Regions from separate parts of the Alkalibacterium indicireducens genome, predicted to be linked through region 3. Evidence: riboswitches for the same ligand, from Rfam matches in the RefSeq annotation. Region 3 holds a riboswitch; each other region holds the start of a gene.
The links. Region 3 has a riboswitch for thiamine pyrophosphate ahead of tenA (thiaminase II). Riboswitches for the same ligand answer to the same signal wherever they lie in the genome.
Positions count from the first base shown of each region.

Region 1: linked by a shared signal. The riboswitch ahead of ABFX15_RS09690 (YkoF family thiamine/hydroxymethylpyrimidine-binding protein) and the one ahead of tenA (thiaminase II) in region 3 are both predicted to bind thiamine pyrophosphate.
Region 2: linked by a shared signal. The riboswitch ahead of thiM (hydroxyethylthiazole kinase) and the one ahead of tenA (thiaminase II) in region 3 are both predicted to bind thiamine pyrophosphate.

Region 1 covers NZ_BAAADA010000172.1:2,119-4,383, forward strand. The annotation lists gene ABFX15_RS09680 (AAC(3) family N-acetyltransferase) at 1-376, shown strand, start outside; gene ABFX15_RS09685 (GNAT family N-acetyltransferase) at 410-928, shown strand; TPP riboswitch at 1,024-1,128, shown strand; gene ABFX15_RS09690 (YkoF family thiamine/hydroxymethylpyrimidine-binding protein) at 1,170-1,796, shown strand; gene ABFX15_RS09695 (ECF transporter S component) at 1,796-2,265, shown strand, end outside.
Region 2 covers NZ_BAAADA010000003.1:1,833-4,097, reverse strand. The annotation lists gene ABFX15_RS00400 (arsenate reductase family protein) at 1-94, shown strand, start outside; gene ABFX15_RS00395 (glycine cleavage system H family protein) at 84-440, shown strand; gene ABFX15_RS00390 (2-hydroxymuconate tautomerase) at 497-676, shown strand; TPP riboswitch at 806-902, shown strand; gene thiM (hydroxyethylthiazole kinase) at 992-1,798, shown strand; gene thiD (bifunctional hydroxymethylpyrimidine kinase/phosphomethylpyrimidine kinase) at 1,795-2,265, shown strand, end outside.
Region 3 covers NZ_BAAADA010000139.1:330-2,594, reverse strand. The annotation lists gene ABFX15_RS08290 (undecaprenyl-diphosphate phosphatase) at 125-952, shown strand; TPP riboswitch at 1,030-1,131, shown strand; gene tenA (thiaminase II) at 1,437-2,105, shown strand.

The DNA of each region.
Region 1 (2,265 bases), on a different contig from region 3:
ACTCACGTCAGGTCACTCTCTGAACTTTGGACTGGGTGAAGGCTCGCCGCTCAAAAAACTTTATGACGAGAATGCCCTGATTCTGGCAGTCGGAACGGATTATGACACCTCAACGGCCATGCACTTAGGCGAATACCGTGCACCGAATCCGACACTCAAACCTGAAGGGACAGCCATCCTGGAAAAAGGTATCAGAGTCTGGCGGACATATGACGACATCGAATTGGATGAATATCAGTTTAGTGCCATTGGAAACGAGCTCGAGAAAAATGGTCTAGTTACAATCGGAAAAATAGGCAAAGCAGAAGCCAGACTTTACCGGGTCAGAGATGCGGTCGATCAGTCGACCAGACACTTTACGGCACTTAGAAAATAGACATAAACTTCTTAAGCAAAAGGGGAGAACCGAATGAGCACGTATTTTAAATTGGTTGGACTAGAGGATCTGGATACCCTTCAGGCTATCAGTATCGAGACCTTTACAGATACGTTCGAAAAAGACAACACAGAAGAAAACATGACAGATTACCTGTCCAAAGCCTGTACAAAAGAGAAGCTGAGTCAGGAGCTCGCCACAGAAGGGTCACGATTTTACTTTCTATATGCAGACGATGAACTGGCCGGTTATCTGAAACTGAATGCAGGAGAAGCGAGAACGGAAGACATCGATCCTGATGGACTGGAAATCGAACGGATCTATATCCGTACTGGATTCAAGCGCAGAGGGTTGGGGACGAGTCTTTTAAACAAGGCAGTCGAGACAGCTGAAGAACAGGGCTGCACGAGCATCTGGCTGGGTGTCTGGGAACATAACGAGCCTGCGAAAGCATTCTATAAAGCCAAAGGATTCAAGAAAGTAGGGAGTCACTCCTTTTTCATGGGGAACGACGAGCAGACGGACTGGATTATGCTTAAAAGCCTCAGTTAGACAAGGGGGGGCAGAAAACAGATGAAAGCAGTTAAAAATGTATTGTATTCTGTTCGTCAAATTGGTATAGTCATTGTGGTACAACAAAATTAAATACGGAAGATCCTGGGAGTCTCGAATTGGAGGCTGAGAGTGATGTATATCAGACCAGTAACCTGATCAGCGTAATGGCTGCGTAGGAAGTATCTTATATATTATGGCTCTTTCCTATGGTTTTTTTTCGTTAGGAGGAGTTTTTTTCATGCAGAAAAACTATGTCAACTACGGAAATTGTTCAGTCGGAAAGCCTGGTTCCACTTTGGAAATTACAGGCGCACGTTTCAATTTATCGCCGATGAGTGACGATTTCAAATCGATCATTTTAGGTGCGATCAAGCAGGTCGATCTATCGAAAGTCTGGGCACAGACCGACCATATTTCAACAGTTTACCGTGGGAAAGAAGAAGCGGTATTCGATGCACTGAAGGCTGCCTTTTTGTATGCCTACAAGGAAGGGGTTCATATGACTCTCGAATCGACTATTTCAAAAGGGTGTCCCGGAGATACGGACAGTGACTACACACTGGAACTTGACGATCCAAGAGTCAATCAGGCCGAAACAGAAGCAATCGATTTTCCGGTAATCGGGAAGTTTGCCCTTTACCCAATGGGCTCTGACAACTATATGGCAACTATTGCCAAGGTCGTCAACGAAGGGATCGATAGAGGTGTGGTGACAGGTTCTGGTCATTACGGAACGAATCTGGGTGGCAGCGCACAGGATGTCTTCGACTATCTGGAATATGTGTCGCACACAGTCGGCAGTGAAGTCAGTCACTACATCAGTCAATTCACCTTGCACTGTAACGTACCGGAGGGAGAAATCTAATGAACAGAAAACCATTAAGTCTTCGCGACTATTTGTTGATGTCTTTGATTGCCGTCGTTTTTGGGATTGTCTTTTTAATGGCTGTATATGCGGGAACTGCTTTGACTGCTGTACTGACACCGATGGGACTCGGCATACTCGGCTATGAACCCTTTTATGGTATCTGGTACTCGGCAGCCCTTGTCACGACCTACATGATTAGAAAGCCGGTAGTCGGTGTTGTCACTGAAGTGGCCACTGCACTCGTGCAAATCCTTTTAGGCAATATGTTCGGAGCAATCGTACTGATCTCTGCTTTTATTCAGGGCATGGGTGTCGAGCTGGCCTTCTTCGCTACTCGCTATGAAAAATACACTTACAAAGTATCGATGCTGGCTGCCGTAATCACCACACTATTGTCCTTTGTCTGGACAGGGTACAGAGCCAACTATCTGGCTATGAACTGGGGTATCGTCCTGTCGATTTTCGT
Region 2 (2,265 bases), on a different contig from region 3:
GTTTGCCATTGAAGGAGACACATATACATCAGGCTTTAAAATCGATGAGTACGAACGTGTCTGGAGTAAAGGAGAGCAGAAAGATGTCAATTAAATATCACGCTAATGGATTGTGGATCGAGAAATTATCGCCATCAGATTATCGCATCGGTCTATCCGAAAAGGGCCAGGACGATTTAGGAGAAGTCATGTTCGTGGAAATCAGTACAGAACCTGGGAATCTGAAAGCAGGAGAGGCCATTATCAATGCTGAAGGGGCTAAAGCAGTGACTGAGCTGACAATACCTTTTGACGTGACAGTTAAGGAAGTCCACGTTGAAGTTGAAGATGAGCCTGACTTACTGAACTCATCTGACAAAGAGGATAACTGGCTGCTTCTGGTAACAGACATTGATGATTCAGTGTTCAATTCGCTTAATACAGATCCTTTTGCTGAATAAGCTGAAATCTTGCTGGATCGTGATGCGCATTAAACAAGCGAAAGGAGGCAGATGAGATGCCGATCGTACATGTAGAAATGATTGAAGGCCGTTCTAAAGAACAGAAAGAAGGGCTGATCAGAGACGTTGTAAAAGCAGTTGAGACCCATACGGGTGCACCTAAAGAAGCAGTGACTGTGATCATCAACGAAATAAATAAGGAAAACATTGCTACTAAAGGCGAATACCACGGATAATAAGTTAGAGGGCGCAGACAGGATCTGTGCTCTCTTTTCTATAAGTGTATTTTAAAATTCAGAAGCTAGCTTAGATAGGGTTTCCTAGTCTGTTTACCGAAACTATGATAAACTGGTAGTAATGAAGTCTGATATCATCAGGGGAGCTTAAAGGCTGAGAAAGGTAAGACCTGACCCATGACCTGATCTAGGTAATGCTAGCGAAGGGAGATGTATGTTTCAAGCAGGAGACAGACGAATGCTTGACTATACTAAAATCTTCCACGTGCCTGGTGGAAGATTTTTTGTCTACATAACACAAACAGGGGGGTCAAGATGAATTCTGACCATGCTATTTTACACATTAAAGACCAGAATCCGCTGGTACACACGATCACTAATCAGGTTGTCGCTAATGATGTTGCCAATGTGCTGCTGGCCATTGGTGCGTCACCCATTATGGCAATTGCAAAAGAAGAGGTCGAAGAAGTAACGGGTATGGCCGAGGCCCTCGTCATTAATATGGGTACACTGACTTCTGATTCACTGGAAAGCATGATTCTGGCCGGACGACAGGCAAACGCTCAAGGCAAACCGGTCATTCTGGATCCTGTTGGTGTCGGAGCAACGACTTTTAGAAAACAATCAGCTCAAAAACTTTTTGAAAATGTTGACATGACGGTGATTCGAGGCAATGCATCAGAAATTGCGTCTCTAGTCGGTGTCAGCTGGCAGTCAAAAGGAGTGGATTCCAAAGATGAAGCCACCTCGCCAGTGGATGTTGCAGTCAGCTTGGCTAAGAAAAGACACTGTATTGTAGCTGTATCCGGAAAGACGGATATTGTCACAGATGGCACAAGAGTATTTGCTGTTTCGAATGGCGATCAGCTGATGGCAAAGATCACTGGAAGTGGCTGTATGATGAGCGGAATCATCGGAGCTTTCCTTGGAGTAGTAGATGAATCTGACATGCTCAGTCGAGTTGTACTTGCTCATGCCGCTTTCGGGATAGCTGGAGAGAGGGCGGCGGACTCGAACATAAATCGGCCGGGAAGTTTCAGGGCGGCACTGATCGATGTGCTCCATAGTCTAACAGATGACGACCTGACTAAACACACACGAATAGAAAGGATAATCCAATGAGTAAAAGTAAAATACCACAAGTGCTGACTATTGCAGGAAGTGACAGTGGCGGAGGCGCAGGCATACAAGCGGACTTGAAAACTTTTCAGGAACGTGACGTTTTTGGCATGTCAGTGATAACGGCTATAACAGCTCAAAATACGACTGGGGTACAGGGCGTTCACCCTGTACCGATCGAAATGGTCAAGCAGCAGTGGACGTCGGTCCTGTCTGATTTTAATGTCGCTGCAATCAAGACAGGAATGCTGGTCAATGGGGAGTATATGAAAGCAGTAGCTGAAGTACACAAAGAAGTGGCGTCTATTCCTCTAGTTATTGATCCTGTGATGATTGCTAAAGGCGGGCATCCATTAATGGAAAAGAGTGCTATCTCTGTCATGCGGGAAATCCTGGCTCCTCTCGCTATGGTGATCACACCTAATATTCCTGAAGCAGAAGCACTGGCTGACATGTCCATTTCTTCAAAA
Region 3 (2,265 bases):
ATAGTAACACATCCTAGTGTAAACAAAAACTAAAAAGATTTTGTGATGAATTCTTCATATTCTTATGGTTTTTTAACGCCTGTTTTTGTTAAGATGGAAGAGTTGAATTTAACTAAAAGGAGATATGACTGTGTTATTAGAATTAATAAAGTCCATCATACTGGGCGTAGTACAAGGAATTACAGAATGGCTCCCTGTCAGCAGCACCGGACACATGATCCTGGTAGACGAGTTTCTCATACTTAATACTACTGACGAATTCAAGGAAATGTTCCTTGTAGTCATTCAGCTGGCTTCCATTATGGCGGTAGTTCTGCTTTATTTTAAAAAACTTAACCCCTTTGACTCAGGTAAAAATGATCTGCAGAAAAAAGAAACCTGGCATATTTGGTACAAAGTACTTATCGGTATCATTCCTGCAGGAGTATTCGGCATACTGTTTGAAGATGCCATCCATGACCTTTTCTATAACTGGATTACAGTAGCAGTAGCCCTCATCATCTATGGGGTCGCATTTATCGTAATAGAGAAACGTAATGAAGGAAAGATTCCAACTATAGCAACTTGGGAAGATTTAAATTATAAAGTCGCCCTCATGATTGGTTTCTTTCAGGTGCTTGCTCTGATTCCAGGTACATCCCGTTCAGGTGCAACTATTGTCGGGGCCATCCTTATTGGAACAGCCCGTCCGATTGCTGCTGAATATTCTTTCTTCCTGTCCATACCCGTGATGATGGGTGCAAGTCTGATCAAACTGCTGGGTTTCGGCTTTACTTTCACATTAGAAGAATTGCTCATTCTGATCGTCGGCTGTATTGTATCTTTCCTGGTATCAATCTTTGCAATCAAATTCCTAATGAACTATATCCGTCGAAATGACTTCAGCTCATTCGGCTGGTACAGGATAGCTGTAGGTTTCGTCGTCATCGGATACTTCTGGCTGATTGGGTAAATCATTTAGTTCTGTTCCTTTTTTCTTGCGATACGAGGACACATATGCCATAATGACTTTGAAAGATAATTGAATATCTCTTTCACTAGGGGAGCCGCTGACGGCTGAGAAAAGCAATGCTTTGACCCTTGGAACCTGATCTGGTTAACTCCAGCGTAGGGAAGTGGAGCTTAGATCATTATGTATGGAGTGTTTTAAACGACTCTCCAACGTTCATCATGACTTTTAAGTTATGCCGCCCTGCAGATTAGCAGAGCGGCTTTTTTTGCAGTCAGATAACTTAAATATATTGATGAAGTTAAATGCGTAGATCCATTCCCATTCTTCTCGCGCCCTTCACTTCCTGTATCAGTCCGCTTTTCTCAGTCGGTGTTCTTCTTGTTCGTCTTGTTCTTTTGGTTCGTCTGCCCGTCAGCTATAGTTCTTTTAAGCAGAGACCATAAAGTCCGCAAATTGTAATTACCATACTACTGGAGGCTAAACCATGTCATTTACCGAAGAATTAAGGCAAGAAGCTGATTCAATATTCCAGTCTATTTTCAGACATCCATTCGTACAAGGAATAGGATCTGGAAAGCTTGAAGCTGAACAGCTTATACACTATGTCAAACAGGATTTTGAATACTTAAATACCTTTAATCAAGTATACGGTATAGCTATTTCAAAAAGTGTACTTAGAGAAGATATGGCAGTTTTTAACAATCAGATCACTTTTATTCTGGATGCTGAAGTACATCCTCACACTAATTTCTGTCAGGTAGCTGGTGTCAGATACGAAGATTTGCAATACGAACCTCTAGCACCGTCTGCCCATCATTACACCCGTCACATGCTTGATGTCGCCCAGCGAGGAAGTTTTGGAGAGATCCTCGCTGTTCTGCTCCCTTGTCCGTGGACGTATCTGGAAATCGCTCATTACCTTAAAGAGAATTTTTCTATAGATGAGGCTCATCCTTTTGCTGAATGGATTTCCTTCTATGCAAAAAATGAAGTGGATACGATTATCAATACATTCAGAACACGTCTTGATGCTTATGCCGAAACAGCTTCTGACACTGAGAAAGCCATCATGAAGGAAGCTTTTGTCAAAAGCTGTCAGCTGGAATGGATGTTCTGGAATATGGCATATGAGATTGAAAAGTGGCCGGTCTGAGTAAGCGTTCTGAGTGAGGAAACAGGTGGAATTGACTTGGTCAGCTAGTTTACGACCCTACTCGAGGTCGAGATTGTAATTGAGTGTGTTCTAAGACTCATCATACAGCCTACTCATCCAATCCAAAAGCTAAAATGTCCATACCCATACACTAAATTTC